2 regions of the Ideonella sp. BN130291 genome follow, and region 1 is predicted to be linked to the other one. Evidence: predicted binding sites of a transcription regulator. Region 1 holds the regulator's gene; the other holds the start of a gene.

Region 1 (8,594 bases):
CCGCATCGTGGTGATGGAGTTCGGCACCCGGCTCATGGAGGGCACGCCCGCCGAAGTGCAGGCCAGCCCGCAGGTGAGGGCGGCGTACCTGGGCACGGAGGAGGCCCAGTGAGCCTCGCCCGGCCGCCCGAAGAGGCGAATTCCCGCCTGGCGGGAACGCGCGCAGCGCGAAGGGTGCACCAATGAGTGCGGCTTGTATGCCGATGACAACCTTGCAGGCCGAACGCGCCGTCGCACCGGCCGCGGCCACGGGCACTGCCCCCTTGCTGGAGATGACCGGCCTGCGCGCCGGCTACGGCAAGGCGGTGGTGCTGCAGGGGCTCGCGCTGGCCGCACGCGCCGGCGAGGTCGTCACCGTGATCGGCCCCAACGGTGCCGGCAAGTCCACCTTGTTGAACGCGCTGATGGGCCTGCTGCCGCACGAGGGCAGCCTGCGTTTCGATGGCCAGGACCTGCAGCAGCTCACGCTGGAAGAACGTGTGATGGCCGGCATCGCGCTGGTGCCCGAGAAGCGCGAGCTCTTCGGCAGCATGAGCGTGGAGGACAACCTGCTGCTGGGCGGCTGGCGCGCGCACAAGCTGCGCCGGCGCGATGCGCCCCAGCAGATGGAGCGGGTGTACGGCCTGTTCCCGCGCCTGAAGGAGCGGCGCGCCCAGGCGGCCGGCACCTTGTCCGGCGGCGAGCGCCAGATGCTGGCCATCGGGCGCGCATTGATGAGCGGGCCGCGCCTGCTGATGCTGGACGAGCCCAGCCTCGGGCTGGCGCCGCTGGTGGTGCGCGAGATCTTCCACATCATTGCCAGCCTGCGCGACACCGGCGTCACGCTGCTGCTGGTGGAGCAGAACGCGCGCGCAGCCCTGCAGGTGGCCGACCACGGCCATGTGCTGGAGACAGGCGAGTTCGTGCTGCACGGGCCGGCCGCCACGCTGGCCACCGACCCGCGCGTGATCGACACGTACCTGGGCAGCGACAGAAAGGATTGACATGACGTTCGCAACGGCCGGGAGGTACTGAGATGCAGATCCACGGACAAGCCGCCTTGGTCACCGGCGGCGGCAGCGGGCTCGGCGAAGCGGTGGCGCGGGCGCTGGCCGCGGCGGGCGCCAGGGTGTCGGTGCTGGACCGCAATGCCGAGGGCGCGCAGCGCGTGGCCGATGCGATCGGCGGCCGGGCCTTCACCTGCGATATCGCTGACACCGCCAGCCTGCAGCAGGCGCTGGACGGCGCCAGCGCCGCCCACGGCACAGCGCGCATCGTGATGAACATCGCCGGCATCGGCACCGCCAAGCGCGTCATCGGCAAGGACGGGCAGCCCGCGCCGCTGGAGGACTTCGAGCGTGTGGTGCGCATCAACCTGATCGGTACCTACAACGTGGTGCGCCTGGCGGCGGCCGCCATGGCCAGGCTCGAGCCGCTGGCCGGCGGCGAGCGCGGCATGGTGCTGATGACCGCCTCGGTGGCGGCGTACGACGGCCAGGTGGGCCAGGAAGCGTATTCGGCGTCCAAGGGCGGCCTGGTCTCCATGACGCTGCCGCTGGCACGCGACCTGGCGCAGCACGGCATCCGCGTGGTCACCATCGCGCCGGGCCTGTTCGAGACGCCGCTGATGAAGACCTTGCCCGACGCAGTGCAGCAATCGCTGGCGGCCTCCATCCCGTTCCCGCCCCGGCTGGGCCAGCCGGAGGAGTTTGCGGCCCTGGCGCTGCACGCGGTGACCAACGGCCACCTCAATGGCGAGACCATCCGGCTCGATGGTGCGCTGCGCATGGCGCCGCGCTGAATTGTGGGGTGAGGCACGCGCAGCTTCGCAGGCTTGTCCGCCGCTGGAAGAATCTGTTACGCGCCGAACCCGTTGTGACCTCCGGCCGCCGCGCTAGAGTGGCCCGGCCGTGCCCCCGGCACGCCCACAACACACCGCCTGACTGGAGACGCCCTCATGCTGCTTGCCGATCGAACGCTTCCGCACCTGCCGCTTGTCCACCGCCTGCTGCTGGCGGTGATGACCACCGGCTTCGTGGCCACGGCCCAGGCCGCCTCCCCCGCGCCGGTGGCCGCCGAGAACGGCATGGTGGTCACGGCGCAGCACCTGGCCAGCCGGGTCGGCGTGGACGTGCTCAAGGAAGGCGGCAACGCCATCGACGCCGCGGTGGCGGTGGGTTATGCGCTCTCGGTGGTGTACCCGGCGGCCGGCAACCTGGGCGGCGGTGGTTTCATGACCATCCAGCTGGCCAACGGCCGCAAGACCTTTCTCGACTTCCGCGAAAAGGCGCCGCTGGCCGCCACGCCCAACATGTACCTCGGCCCGGACGGCAACGTGGTCAAGGGCCTGAGCACCACCGGCCACCTCGCCGTGGGTGTGCCCGGCAGCGTCGCCGGCCTGGAATACGCGCTGGCCCACTACGGCAGCATGAAGCGCGCCACGCTCATGGCACCGGCGATTGCCTATGCCGAGCGCGGCTACACCCTTGAGCAGGGCGACGTGGAGCTGCTGCACACCGCCACCGAGGATTTCCGCAAGGACCCGGCCACCGCCGCCATCTTCCTCAACCGCGGCGAGCCGTTTGCGCCCGGCCAGAAGCTGGTGCAGCGCGACCTGGCCAAGACGCTGAAGCTCATCCGCGACAAGGGCGCCGACGGCTTCTACAAGGGCCCGGTGGCCGCGGCCATCGTCGCGTCCAGCCAGGCGGGCAAGGGCATCATCACCCAGGCCGACCTGGACCAGTACAAGGTGCGCGAGATGGCGCCGGTGGAGTGTGACTACCGCGGCTACCACGTGGTGTCGGCGCCGCCGCCCAGCTCCGGCGGCGTGATCATCTGCGAGATCCTCAACGTGCTGGAGGGCTATCCGCTCAAGGAGATGGGCTTCCGCTCGGCGCAGGCGGTGCATGTGCAGGTGGAGGCCATGCGCCATGCCTACGTGGACCGCAACAGCTACCTCGGCGACCCGGACTTCGTGAAGAACCCGCTGGACCGCCTGCTGGACAAGGCCTACGCCGGCAAGATCCGCGCGGCCATCGACCCCGCCAAGGCCGGCGTGTCCAAGGACATCAAGCCCGGCGTGGCACCGCACGAGGGCAGCAACACCACCCACTACTCGATCATCGACAAGTGGGGCAATGCAGTGTCGGTCACCTACACCCTGAACGACTGGTTCGGCGCCAAGGTCACGGCGCAGGGCACCGGCGTGCTGCTCAACGACGAGATGGACGACTTCACCGCCAAGATCGGCGTGCCCAACCTCTACGGCCTGGTGCAGGGCGAGGCCAACGCCATCGCCCCGGGCAAGCGGCCGCTCAGCTCGATGAGCCCCACCATCGTCACCAAGGACGGCAAGCCGGTGATGGTGGTGGGCACGCCCGGCGGCAGCCGCATCATCACCGCGGTGCTGCACACCATCATCAACGTGATCGACTACGACATGACGATCCAGGAGGCGGTGGACGCACCGCGCTTCCACCAGCAATGGCTGCCGGAGGCCACCAACGTCGAGAACTTCGCGCTCAGCCCGGACACGCGCCGCATGCTCGAAGGCATGGGCCACAAGTTCGGCGGCGCGCAGCCGGCCAACCACCTGGCCGCCATCCTGGTGGGCGCGCCGTCGCTGGCCGGCAAGCCGGTGGGCAACAATCGCTACTACGGCGCCAACGACCCGCGGCGCAACACCGGGCTGGCGCTGGGGTACTGATCCGCGCAGGCATGCCCGTCGTGCGGGGGCGGTGCCACGAGGCGGGGCCCTCGATCGACCGCAGGCGAACTGCGCCTGCGACCGCGGGCCGATGCACCTGCGGCTCGCGCAGCTCAGGTCGCGCACCAGGCTGCCACGCGCTCCCACAGCCCATGGGTGAGCGCCCAGCCGGATGCGGCGGCCACCATCGCGCCGGCGCTGCGCGCCGGCCAAGCGCTGGGGGCGCGGCCGCCGGGGCCGGCCAAGCGACGCAGCGCCAGCGGCAGCAACACCAACGCCGGCGCAGACGCTAGCGCGAAGCTGCCCATCGTGGCTGCGCCCAGCCAGGGGCTGTCCGCCAGCGCCGCCAGCAGCAAGGCCGCTTGGGACAGGCCGCATGGCCACAGGATCCAGCTGCTGCCGGCAGCGGCGGCACGGCCGGGCCCGGCGATGCGATGCCAGCCAGGCGACGCGCCCGCTGCAGCGGGCGCCAGGGCGGCCGAAGCCCCGCTGCGCCAGGTGGGCAGCCGGCCGGTGACCAGCATCCACACGCCCAGCGCGAGAGCACCCGCATGCAGCAAGGTCCACAAGGGCCGCAGCAGCGGCGCCAGCTCCGCCAGGCTGCGCAGCGCGGCCATGCTGCTCGCTGCCACCGCACCGGCGAGCGCATAACCGGCCACGCGGCCCAGGTGGAAGGCCGGCGGCGCCGATCGCGATGCGCCGCAGCCACGCAGCACGGCAGCACAAGGGGCGCTGCACATCGCTGCACAGTGCGGCGAGCCGGCCAGGCCCATCAGGGCGGCGGCTGCCAGCAGGGCGGGGCCATTCATGTCAGCGCCGCCCGGGGGGCAACGAACGAAGTAAGCGTGGGGGTCGTTCCATCTCAGATGATTCTCGAGAAGCGGGCGCGCGTGGTGTCGTCCTGCAGGTAGCGGTCGAACACCATGGCCACCGCACGCACGAAGTACCAGCCTGCTGGTGTGACCTGCACGGCGCGGGGCTCCAGCACCACCAGGCCGGCATCGGCCAGTGGCCGCAGCCGCTCCAGCTCACTGCGGAAGTGGCTGTCCATGCTGACGAGGTGCGCCGATTCGATCGATTCGAACTCCAGCCGGCCCTGGCACATCAGCGCCATGATGACCGCGCGGCGCAGCAGGTCGTCGCGCGACAAAGCCAGGCCGCGCACGGTGGGGAAGTCGCCCTGCCGCAGCGCGTCGTAGTACTCGTCCAGCGTCTTGGCGTTCTGGCTGTAGCTGGCCCCGACGCGGCCGATGGCCGACACGCCCAGCGCCACCAGGTCGCAGTCGGGCTGGGTGCTGTAGCCCTGGAAGTTGCGGTGCAGCCGGCCCTGGCGCTTGGCCGCGGCGAGTGAGTCGCTGTGCAGCGCGAAGTGGTCCATGCCGATGTAGTCGTAGCCCGCCTGCAGGAAGCCGTCGATCGCGCCGCTCAGCATGCCGATGCGGGTGGCGGCCGCCGGCAGGTCGGCCGAGGCGATGCGCCGCTGCGGCTTGAAGCGCTGCGGCAGGTGGGCATAGGCGTACAACGCGATGCGGTCGGGCCGCAGCCGCGACACCTGGGCGATGGTGCGCTGGAAGGAGGCTTCGGTCTGCAGCGGCAGGCCGTAGATCAGGTCCACGTTGATGGATTCATAGCCCAGCGCCCGGGCGCTCAGCATCAAGCCCTCCACCGATTCGAAGGACTGCACCCGGTGCACCGCCTTCTGCACATCGGCGTCGAAATCCTGCACGCCCAGGCTGAGCCGGTTGAAACCGAGGGAGGCCAGGTGCGCCAGGCGCTCGGGCGTGGCGGTGCGCGGGTCGACCTCGATGGACATTTCCGCGCCCGGCACGAAATGGAAGGCCCGGCGCAGCGAGGTCATGAGGCGTGTGAGCTCCTCGTCGCTCAGGAAGGTGGGCGTGCCGCCGCCCAGGTGCAGCTGCGAGGCCACCTCCTTCGGGCCCAGCACCGCCACGTGCAGCGCCATCTCGCGCTCCAGTGCGTCCAGGTAGTCCGCCGCGCGCTCATGGTGCCGGGTGATCACCTTGTTGCAGGCGCAGTAGTAGCAGACCGATTCGCAGAACGGGATGTGCACGTACACCGACAGCGGCGGCCGGCCGCCGATGGTGGCCCCCTCGGCGCGCTGGCGCAGCGCCTGGCGGTACTCGGCCGCGCCATAGGCTTCGACGAAGCGGTCGGCCGTGGGGTAGGAGGTGTAGCGCGGCCCGTTCATGTCCAGCCGTTGCAGCAGCTCGGGCGGGAACAGCGGGGTGCGCGGGGGCGGGCAGAGCGTGGGAGCGTCCATGGCCGCTACTGTGGCAAGCGCCGGGCGCCATGGCCTTGATTTGGCTCAAGCGCCCGCACGCCCGCCTGGCAAAGAATGGGGCAGCTCTTGAGGTTGCGCATGCTGACACCGACGAACCCTCCCTCCATCCCCCCGCGAGCGGCCGCCGACGCCGATGGGTTGCACCCGCTGAAGGTGGCCTGCTCCAGCTGCAACCTGCGGGAGTTGTGCTTGCCTGTCGGGCTGTCCGGCGCCGACCTGCAGCGCCTGGACGGGCTGGTGGCCACCCGGCGCGCCGTGCCCCGCGGGCAGACGCTGTTTCGCATCGGCGATCCGTTCAAGGCGGTGTACGCCGTGCGCACCGGTTTCTTCAAGACCCGGGTGAGCGCCGAGGACGGCCGCGACCAGGTCACCGGCTTCCAGATGGCCGGCGAGCTGCTGGGCCTGGACGGCATCAGCACCGACCGGCACAGCTGCGACGCGGTGGCGCTGGAGGATTCGCAGGTCTGCACCATTCCTTATGAGGACCTGGAATCGCTGTCGCGCGAATTCACCGAGCTGCAGCACCAGTTCCACAAGATCATGAGCCGCGAGATCGTGCGCGACCATGGCGTGATGCTGCTGCTGGGCAGCATGCGCGCGGAAGAGCGGCTCGCCGCCTTCCTGCTCAACCTCACCAAGCGCCTGCAGGCCCGCGGATTCTCTCCCTCGGCCCTGGTGCTGCGCATGACCCGCGAAGAGATCGGCAGCTACCTCGGGCTGAAGCTCGAGACCGTGAGCCGCACCTTCTCGAAGTTCCAGGACGATGGTGTGCTGGAAGTCAAGCAGCGCCAGATCCGCGTGCTGGACCAGGCCGCCTTGCAGCGGCTGGTGAACAGCCCCAGCTGCTGAACCCGGCCGCGCGGCGCTACCAGCGCGGCAGGCCTTCGGGGTCGGCCAGCAGCTGCGACAGCGCGCCCGCGCTCGCCGTGGTGGCCCAGAAGATGAGGAAGGTGACGGTGTAGACCGCCTGCACCGGCCATTCGATCGGCGTGACGCCAAACCACTGCAGCGTGTGCGGGTCCACCACCACGAACACCAGCGCGGCCTGCACGCCGGCCACCAGGAAAGCCGGCCACAACAGCATCAGCACCCGTTGCGCGAAAGGCAGTGGCGTGGGGCGGGTGGGCATGGCAGCGGCCGGCATGGTGCTCAGCGCCCGGCAGCCGTGGCCGCGTGGTTGCGCGCCTGCAGTGCCGGTGCATCGGCGGTGGCCACCGGCCGCGGCTTCACCACCGGGGCGATCGAGTCCATCACGCTGCGGTCGCTGCCATGCCAGATGAACACCGCGGTGACCGCACAAGCCAGCACCACCGACACGGGGCCACCCAGCACCAGCCACATCACCTTGACGCGCCACCAGGGCGTGGGGGCGGCGGACGGCGGAGCGGAAGAAAGCACGGCGTGGGTCATGGGTGGTCTCCTGTTCAGCGCGGCACGACGAAGGTGGATTTCTCGCTCACCTCGGCGTCGCTGTGGTGGCCGTCCGGCCCCAGGCGCTCGATCTCGAACTGCATCGGGTGGGCGCCCGGATGCGCCTTCCGGGCCGTCTCGTGCGGCACCTGCACCGCCACCGCGAACCAGCGGGCACCGGCGGCCGGCACCTCCAGCTCGGTGGCGCCATTGATGCGGGCCTGCTCCAGGCCCTTCACCCCGACGCGATAGCGCTGGGGCGCCTCGGTGGCGTTCATCACCTGCAGGCGGTACACGTTCTCGATGCGGCCGTCCTCCACCATGCGGGCCAGCGAGGTGCGGTCGCGCACCACGTCCACCCTGAATGGCTGGCGCAGGGCCAGGCTGGTGCCCAGCGCGCCGACGATGGCGATCAGCACCGTGCCGTACACCAGCACACGCGGGCGCAGGGCGCGCCTGAGCATCTGGGCACGCGTGAGCTTTTGCGTCATGCCGTTCTGCGTGGCATAGCGGATTAGGCCGTGCGGGTAGTGCATCTTGTCCATCACGCCGTTGCACACGTCGATGCAGGCGGCGCAGCCGATGCAGTCGGACTGCAGGCCGTCGCGGATGTCGATGCCGGTGGGGCACACCTGCACGCACAGGCCGCAGTCGATGCAGTCGCCCAGGCCCAGGGTCTTGAGGTCGGCGCTGCGCGCCCGGGTGCCGCGCGGATCGCCACGCGCCGTGTCGTAGCTGATGATCATCGTGTCGCGATCGATCATCGCGCCCTGGAAGCGGGCATACGGGCACATGTACTTGCACACCTGCTCGCGCAGGTAGCCTGCATTGCCGTAGGTGGCAAACCCATAGAACAGCACCCAGAACCATTCCCACGGGCCGAAGCTGAACTGCAGCGCCTCGGCGGCCAGCGTGCGGATGGGGGTGAAGTAGCCGACGAAGGTGAAGCCGGTCCACAGCGCGATGGCGATCCAGATCACCTGCTTGCCGCCCTTGCGCAGCAGCTTGGTTGCGCTCCAGGGCGAGGCATCCAGCTTCAGGCGCTGCATGCGGTCGCCCTCCAGATGGCGCTCCACCCAGAGAAAGATCTCGGTGTACACCGTCTGCGGGCAGGCGTATCCGCACCACAGGCGCCCGGCCAGCGCGGTGAAGAAGAACAGCGAAAACGCGCTGACCACCAGCAGCCCCGTCAGGTAG
Region 2 (8,594 bases), on a different contig from region 1:
ACGGCCGCGATCTGGAACCAGATCTGCAGCGACGGATCGTCGAAGTGGCTCATGCGGCGGGTGATGCCCATCAGGCCCAGCACGTACAGCGGCGTGAACGCGACCCAGAAGCCGACGAACCAGCACCAGAAGCTCACCTTGCCCCAGAACGCGTCGAGCTTGAAGCCGAAGGCCTTGGGAAACCAGTAGTTGATGCCGGCGAAGAGGCCAAACACCACGCCGCCGATGATCACGTTGTGGAAGTGCGCGATCAGGAACAGGCTGTTGTGCAGCACGAAGTCGGCCGCCGGCACCGCCAGCAGCACGCCCGTCATGCCGCCGACCGTGAAGGTGACCATGAAGCCCACCGTCCACAGCATGGGCACCTCGAACTTGATGCGGCCGCGGTACATGGTGAACAGCCAGTTGAAGATCTTGGCCCCGGTGGGGATCGAGATGATCATGGTCGTGATCCCGAAGAACGAGTTCACGCTGGCGCCCGAGCCCATGGTGAAGAAGTGGTGCAGCCACACCAGGTACGACAGGATGGTGATCACCACCGTGGCGTACACCATGGACGCGTAACCGAACAGCTTCTTGCCGCTGAAGGTGGACACCACCTCGCTGAAGATGCCGAACACCGGGAGCACCAGGATGTAGACCTCGGGGTGGCCCCAGATCCAGATCAGGTTCACGTACAGCATGGCGTTGCCGCCCATGTCGTTGGTGAAGAAGGCGGTGCCCAGGTAGCGGTCGGCCGTCAGCAGCGCCAGCGTGGCCGCCAGCACCGGGAAGGTGGCAACGATCAGCACGTTGGTGCACAGGCTGGTCCAGGTGAACACCGGCATCTTCATCATCGTCATGCCGGGTGCGCGCATCTTGATGATGGTGGCGATCAGGTTGATGCCCGACAGCGTGGTGCCGATGCCGGCGATCTGCAGCGACCACAGGTAGTAGTCCACGCCCACGTCCGGGCTCTGCAGCAGGCCCGACAGCGGCGGATAGGCCAGCCAGCCAGTCTTGGCGAATTCGCCCACGAAGAGCGACATCATCACCAGCGCCGCGCCGCCGGCGGTCATCCAGAAGCTGAAGTTGTTCAGGAACGGGAAGGCCACGTCGCGCGCGCCGATCTGCAGCGGCACCACGTAGTTCATGAAGCCCGTGACCAGCGGCATGGCCACGAAGAAGATCATGATCACGCCGTGGGCGGTGAAGATCTGGTCATAGTGGTGCGGCGGGAGAAAGCCGGGGTTGTCGCCGAAGGCCATGGCCTGCTGTGCGCGCATCATGGCCGCGTCGGCAAAGCCGCGCAGCAGCATCACCAGGCCCAGCACGATGTACATGATGCCGATCTTCTTGTGGTCGATGCTGGTGATCCAGTCGCGCCACAGCGGCGTCCACAGCTGCATGCGGGTGAGCCACACCAGCACGAACAGGCCCCCCAGCGCCGCGGCGGCGAAGGTGCCGACGAGGATGGGCTCGTGGTAGGGAATGGCCTCCAGGCTCAGGCGGCCGAACAGCAGGTCGGAAGTCATGGCGGCACTCACTTCGCGGCAGCGGGGGTGGCGGGCAGGGCGGCCAGCGTGAGCGGCGCTCCGCTCGGGTTGGCGGGTGTGCAGACGGCGGCCGAGGCGACCACCGTGCGCTGCAGCGTGCTGCCATCGGCGTTGCGCCAAGCGCTGCGGGCCAGGCCGTCAATGCCTTGCTTGCCCAGGCCGCCGGCGGCGTCGATCGCCATCATCTGGTGCATGCACATCTTGCTGCCGTCGACACAGCGGTTGACGATGGCCCCCCAGAGGTCGGCATCCACGCCGGCATAGCGGCGCACCGGCTCGCGGCTGCTCGGCTGCTCCAGCTGCAGGTAGGCGGCGCGCGTGAGGTTGGCACCTTGCGCCTTGTTGTCCGCCACCCAGCGCTCGAAGTCGGCGGTGGACAGGCCCAGGAAGGGGAAACGCATGTCGGAGAAGCCGCCGCCGCTGTAATTCGCAGAGAAGCCTTCATAGCGGCCGGCTTTGTTGATCACCGCGTGCAGCTGGGTCTCCATGCCCGGCATCGCGTAGATCTGGCCGGCCAGCGCGGGGATGTAGAACGAGTTCATCACGTTCGAGGCGGTGATGCGGAACTCGATCGGCCGGTCCACCGGCGCGGCCAGCTCGTTCACCGTGGCGATGCCCTGCTCGGGGTAGAGGAACAGCCACTTCCAGTCCAGCGCCACCACCTGCACGACCAGCGGCTTCATGTCAGCGGGCACCGCGCGCTGCGCGTCGATGCGGTCCAGCGGGCGGTAGGGGTCCAGCTTGTGGGTGCTGATCCAGGTGATCGCGCCCAGCGCGATGATGATGAGCAGCGGCGCGCCCCAGATCACCAGCTCCAGCCGGGTGGAATGGTCCCAGTCCGGCGTGTAGGTGGCCGAGGCGTTGGATTGCCGGTAGCGCCAGGCAAAGAACAGCGTCAGCGCGATCACCGGCACGATGATCAGCAGCATCAGCAGCGTGGAGGTGACGATCAGCTGGGCCTGCTGGGCCGCGACGTGGCCGTGCGGCTTCATCACGATGGTGTCGCAGCCGGCCAGCAACAGCGCGCCGGGCATCGCCAGCAGGGCCAGGGTTCGGGGGAGGAGGCGTTGAGTGGACATCAGGGTTACCGAGCGCGCGGGTAAACCAGGGTTGCGCATCGGTGGCGAATGTATCTTCATTGACGCCGCTCAACGATTGGACATTTTGTCCCAGGGCCCCCGGGCCGCCCTCTTGCCGTACCTCAATGCCTTCTGCCGCCATCCACGATTTCGACCCGGCCCGCCGCGCGCCCCAGGACCCCTCCGCTCCCCCCGATCCCCGCAACGACGCTGCCAGCGTGGCGCCCGGTGACATCGCCGTGGGCGTGGTGATCGGGCGGGCGTCGGAATATTTCGACTTCTTCGTCTACGGCATCGCCTCGGTGCTGGTGTTCCCGGCCGTCTTCTTTCCCTTTGCCAGCCGGCTGGAAGGCACCTTGTGGGCCTTTGTGCTGTTCGCCGCGGCCTTCGTGGTGCGGCCGATCGGCACGCTGGCGGGCATGCAGCTGCAGCGCCACTTCGGGCGTGGCACCAAGCTGACCGTGGCGCTGTTCCTGCTCGGCAGCTCCACCGTGGGCATGGCGCTGCTGCCGAGCTACGCGCGCTCAGGAGAGCTGGCGATCGTGCTGCTGGCGCTGTGTCGCATCGGCCAGGGGCTGGCGCTGGGCGGCTCCTGGGACGGCCTGCCTTCACTGCTGGCCCTCAATGCGCCCCGGCAGCGCCGCGGCTGGTACGCCATGCTGGGCCAGCTGGGCGCGCCGCTGGGCTTTCTGGTGGCCTGCGGGCTGTTTGCCTACCTCTGGGGGAACCTCTCGAACGCCGACTTCCTCGGCTGGGGCTGGCGCTTCCCGTTCTTTGCCGCCTTTGCGATCAACGTGGTGGCGCTGTTCGCCCGCCTGCGCCTGGTGGTCACGCATGAATACGAGCGTGAGCTGGAGGCGCACGAGCTGGAGCCGTGCAACGTGCGGGACCTGGTCGCCGCTCAGGGCCACAACGTCTTCATCGGCGCCTTTGCCGCGCTGGCGAGCTATGCGCTGTTCCACCTGGTGACGGTGTTCCCGCTGTCATGGGTGGCGCTGTACTCGCAGCAGTCGATCGGCGAGTTCCTGTCGGTGGAACTGGTGGGCGCGCTGCTGGCCGCGGCCGCGATGCCGCTGTCGGGCCTGCTGGCCGACCGCATCGGCCGCCGCCGCACCCTGGGCACGCTGGCAATCGCCATCGCCGTCTTCAGCCTGTTCACGCCCTGGCTGTTGGGCGGCGGACCGCTGGCGCAGGATGCCTTCATCCTCGTGGGCTTCGTGCTGCTGGGGCTGTCCTACGGCCAAGCCGCCGGCTCGGTGACGTCGAACTTCCTGCCGCGCTTTCGCTACACCGGGGCGGCGCTGACGGCCGACCTGGCCTGGCTGGTGGGCGCGGCCTTTGCACCGTTGGTGGCGCTGGGGCTGTCGGCGCGCTTCGGGCTGGTGGCGGTGAGCCTGTACCTGCTGTCCGGCGCCGCCTGCACGCTGCTGGCGCTGCGGGCCAACCGCACGATGTCGGCGGTGCGGGACTGAGGGCTGTCCCACTGCGGGGCCGGTCAGACAGTGAGTGCAGAAGGGCCGCTCAGCCGAGCGGCCCTTGCGCTTGGACTCGTCAGGCCTCGACCTGCTCCACCTCGGCCATGATTTCTTCCTTCCGCTCGGCGAACCGCTCGCCGATGGCCCGGAGGTCCAGGCTCGACTGCCGCACCTTCGGGAAGAGGTCGCTCTCCTCCCGGCCGACATGCTGGCCGACATGGCCGCCCAGCACCTTCATCGTCGCATCGAAGTGCGGCTTGTCCGGCGACATGCTCACGAGGTCGGCGATGAGGTGTCGCGTGCTGTTGTGTTCAACCGTCGCCTCGTGCAGGAGGTGCTGCGCATCGATGGCGTCAGCGGCGGCGGGGTAGAAGATCTCTTCCTTGGCGGCCATGTGCACGGTCACCGTCCAGCAGATGTCATCGGCCAGCGAGCGCTTCTGCTCGTTGGCGGCGCCTTGTTGCACCAGCCCTGCATACCGGTCGAACAGCGCCTTCATGGCCTGGTTGTCGGACTGCAGCAGCGCCACGGCGTCCAGGAATGCGGGGGACGACGTCGCGAGGGTTTTGGATTGTTGAGTCATTCTGGTCTCCGTCATGGCCCGCGTAGGCAACGCATGGAGCGGCAAGGAGTGCCGGGCGTTGCAGCGGGAAGGGGTGGGATGGAGCGGGCCGTAAGGGCTCGCGCGGGGCGGTGGCCAGATGCACCACTGAAACGTCAAGGCGCCCGCGCAGGCGCCTTGGTTGGGTCTGGGCGATTGTACCGGTTGGGAAAACGGCGCTTTGAAAATGCTGTATAAACGTACAGCTTCAGGAGACGTCTATGCCCCAGCTGCTTCGTGAGAACTATCGCCCGTCCACCCGCCGCCCGCCCGCCTGGCTGTTGCGCATCTGGCATTGGCTTTGAGTGCGCCCTAGGAGCCGGTTGTTGTGAACGCTCCTCTTCTGCCGGAAGTGCTGCTGCTGCGCGACGCCAGCGAGCAGACCGCGCTGCCGCTGGCCGCCGACGGCGTGCTGCGATACCTGTGGGAAGGCCGTTTTGGCGCGATGCTCATTGAGGTGATCGGCGACAAGGTCATGGTGAACGGTCAGGTGGTTACACCGGTCGAGCAGCCGGACGCCGACTCACGGGCATGACCCCTGCTCCGAAGGGAGCATGTACCTCGTGCAGATCCTTCTGCCCTGGCAGCCAGATGGCGACCAGGCACTGCAACGCCAGCGGTTCGCGCACGAGCGCAACCAACTGGTGCAGCGCTTCGGTGGCCTCACGAGCTTCAGCCGCGCGCCGGCGAAAGGACTGTGGCGTGACGATGAATCAGGCGCCGTGGTGCCTGACGACATCGTGGTGCTGGAAGTGATGACGCCCACGCTCGACAAGGCCTGGTGGGCCAGCCATCGCGCTGAGCTGGAGCAGCGCTTCGAGCAGGACGAGATCGTGGTGCGCGCTCATCTTGTGGAGCAGCTGTAGGCGCGGCTGCGAGCGTCGCTCTCCTCCACCACAACGCGGAGAGCTTCAGGCCTCTTCCAGCCAATGACAGCCTGCACCGCAGGTGGCATCCTCCCCGTACTCGGCCGACATCGGCGAACGAGCAAACAGGGAGCACACAAATGAAGACGATGCTTGGCTTGACGAAGGCCGTGTTGCGGCACTTCGCAAATCGCTGCGCAACGCCGCTGGGCGCAGCACTGCTGACGGGGGCGATGACGGCAACGACCATGGCCGCGCCACCCTCTACCAGCGGGGCCGAAAGCCGGCCGCCCCCAGCGCAACTCCAGCTGTCGGTGCTGTCCAGCCGACCCGACATGGTCACCGGCGGCACGGTCCTGATGGGCGTGCGCCTGGGCACCAGCGCGTCGCCTCGTTCGGTGCACCTGGCGGTCAATGGCGTCGTGGTCCAGCAGCCCCTTCGACCGACCGCCGATCCCGCGGTGTACCAGGTGCTGCTGCCGGGCCTGGCGCTGGGCCACAACCGGGTGGATGCCTGGAGCCGCATTGCGGGTGGGCATGCGCACATCAACGTCGTGAACCACCCGAGCACCGGGCCTGTTTTTTCAGGCCAGCGCATCGGTCCTTTCGAATGCCGCACGGCGGAGTCCGGCCTGGGTGCGCCCCTCGACCTGGACTGCTCCGCGCCGACGCGCTACGACTGGTTCTACCTGACACGCTCAGGCGAACCGAAGCCGCTGCCTGCACCACCGGCGCCGCCATGGCCCAGCGACATGGCCGCCACCACCACCAGCGAGGGCAAGACCGTGCCCTTCATCGTGCGGGTGGAGTCGGGCACGCTGAACCGGTCCATCTACCGCATTGCCGTGCTGCAGGAGCCCGGCAAGGACCCGGCTGCCGTGCCGACGAGCTGGAACCAGCGGCTCATCCTGCGCTTTGGCGAGTCGACGGCCGCGCAGTACCAGCAGGGCGTCAGCCAGGTCACCGACGTCTTCAAGTCAGACACCATCGACCAGCAAAGCCTGTATGCGCTCGGCAAAGGTTATGCGTATGCGGTGTCCACGCTCAACGTGCACAAGGTCAACGTCAACGACGTGATCGCCGCAGAGACGGCGATGATGCTGCGCGAGCACGTGGCCAAGGCCTATGGCGTGGCGCGCTGGATGCTCGGCATGGGGGGCTCGGGCGGTGCCATCCAGCAGCTGCTCATCGCGCAAAACTACCCCGGCATCCTGGACGGTGTGATGCCGGACGCGGCATTCCCTGACGTGATGGCCACCGCCATGGTCGTCAGCGACTGCCGTCTCCTCAATCGCTACTTCCAGCGCGCACCTGCGTCGGCCGCGGTGCGCAAGGCGGTGGAGGGCCACACCAAGGGCACCTGCGCCAATTGGGACCAAGGCCTGGGCGATGCCATCGTCGCCACCAGTGGCGCGGTCACCCCGCCGTGCGGGCTCAACAACAGCGCGCTGGTCTACAACCCCACCACCCATCCCGGCGGCGCACGCTGCACGGTCTATGACGTGAACGACGCGTCCCTGGGGCGCGACGGCGAGGGTCGTGCGCCTCGCCCGCTGGACAACATCGGTATCCAGTACGGACTGTCGGGCCTGAAGCAAGGGGCGCTCACGGCGGAGCAGTTCGTGACCCTGAACGAGAACGTTGGCGGCTATGACGCCGACGGCAACCTGCAGGCGGCCAGAACCCCGGCCGACCTGGCAGGCCTGCGGCGCGCCTACGCGCTGGGACGCGTGGGATCGGGTGCCGGCGGGCTGGCCACCGTACCCTTGCTGCAGATGCGCGCCGTCACCGAGCCGGCCGGCGACATCCACACCCTGGACAACGACTTCAAGCTGCGCGCGCAGCTGCAGCGCTCGAACGGCCGCAGCGACAACCAGGTGATCTGGGTGCTGCCTCATCCGGCGCTGGCCCTGCTGCTGGGGCTGGGGGTGGAGCAGCAGCGAAAGCTCGAGCAACTGCTGCACGACACACTGCTCGCGCGCCTGGACCTGATGAGCCAGTGGCTCGACACGCTGAGCGCGATGCCAGCACCCCACAACGCAGACCAGATTGCGACCGCCAGGCCGGCCGGCGCGGTCGATGCCTGCTGGGACGTGGCCACCGCCGCGCGCATCGACGAGCCCGCCACCTACGATGGGCCCGGGCGCTGCAACACGCTCTACCCGAAGACGCCCTCACCGCGCATGGTGGCCGGGGCCCCCGTGTCCGATGACGTGCTCAAGTGCACACTGAAGCCGCTGGACCCGCGCGACTATCCCGAGGGCATGTTCGACGCGGCACAGTGGCAGCGGCTGAACGCCCTCTTTCCGACGGGGGTGTGCGACTACAGCCGGCGCGGCGTTGAACAAGTGCCGCTCAAGGGCACCTGGTTGCGTTACTGAGGCCTGGGTGGGAGCGGGTGCGCCTCCATATCCCCGGAAGCGCACCCGCTCTTGAATGGTTCGTTCATCTCTCGCTCCTTCCGTGATTCTGGTTGGTCAGCTGCGAACCAGCTCAGCCGTCACCTTCTGCGGCGCCACCTCGTAGTGGTCGAACTGCATCGTGTACTGCGCACGCCCCGATGAGAGTGCACGCAGGCTGCCGATGTAGCCGAACATCTCCTTCAGCGGCACCTGCGCGTCGATCACGACCGCCTGGCCCCGCAGCTGCTGACCCCGCACGATGCCGCGGCGCCGGTGCAGGTCGCCGATGCAATCGCCCAGGTACTCGGCCGGTGTGACGACTTCTACCGCCATCACCGGCTCCAGCAACTTCGGGTCTGCTTTCGCAAACGCCTCGCGGGCAGCCGCCGCCGCCGCCAGCTCGAAGGCCATCGCCGACGAGTCCCGCTCGTGGAAGCTGCCGTCCACCAGCGTGGCCTGGAAGTCCACGGAGGGGAAGCCGCGGACCACGCCGGTCTCCGCCGCACGACGGATGCCCGCTTCCACCGCGGGAATGAACTCGCGGGGAATCGCGCCACCGACGACCTGGCTGTCGAACCGCAGGCCTTCGCCGCGAGCCAAGGGCTCGAAGCGCAGCCGCACCTCCGCAAACTGGCC

What was found. Region 1 encodes FNR, which switches genes on or off when oxygen is low (the NO sensors DNR and NnrR bind a similar motif). Its sites were predicted from a motif close to TTGATNNNNATCAA; they were not measured.
Region 2: cyoA (ubiquinol oxidase subunit II) is a predicted target of FNR. The motif match lies at 2,674-2,687, and genes of this name have one in related genera.

The regions. Positions count from the first base shown of each region.
Region 1 is NZ_JAZARE010000013.1:137,306-145,899, forward strand. It holds gene VPH43_RS24235 (branched-chain amino acid ABC transporter ATP-binding protein/permease) at 1-112, shown strand, start outside; gene VPH43_RS24240 (ABC transporter ATP-binding protein) at 204-983, shown strand; gene VPH43_RS24245 (SDR family NAD(P)-dependent oxidoreductase) at 1,016-1,780, shown strand; gene ggt (gamma-glutamyltransferase) at 2,000-3,685, shown strand; gene VPH43_RS24255 (sulfite exporter TauE/SafE family protein) at 3,799-4,494, opposite strand; gene hemN (oxygen-independent coproporphyrinogen III oxidase) at 4,548-5,966, opposite strand; gene fnr (fumarate/nitrate reduction transcriptional regulator Fnr) at 6,066-6,836, shown strand; gene VPH43_RS24270 (hypothetical protein) at 6,853-7,116, opposite strand; gene VPH43_RS24275 (hypothetical protein) at 7,137-7,397, opposite strand; gene ccoG (cytochrome c oxidase accessory protein CcoG) at 7,412-8,594, opposite strand, start outside.
Region 2 is NZ_JAZARE010000002.1:493,183-501,776, reverse strand. It holds gene cyoB (cytochrome o ubiquinol oxidase subunit I) at 1-1,514, opposite strand, end outside; gene cyoA (ubiquinol oxidase subunit II) at 1,523-2,614, opposite strand; gene VPH43_RS05645 (MFS transporter) at 2,740-4,086, shown strand; gene VPH43_RS05640 (hemerythrin domain-containing protein) at 4,166-4,618, opposite strand; gene VPH43_RS05635 (hypothetical protein) at 5,019-5,225, shown strand; gene VPH43_RS05630 (hypothetical protein) at 5,254-5,556, shown strand; gene VPH43_RS05625 (DUF6351 family protein) at 5,697-7,937, shown strand; gene fusA (elongation factor G) at 8,034-8,594, opposite strand, start outside.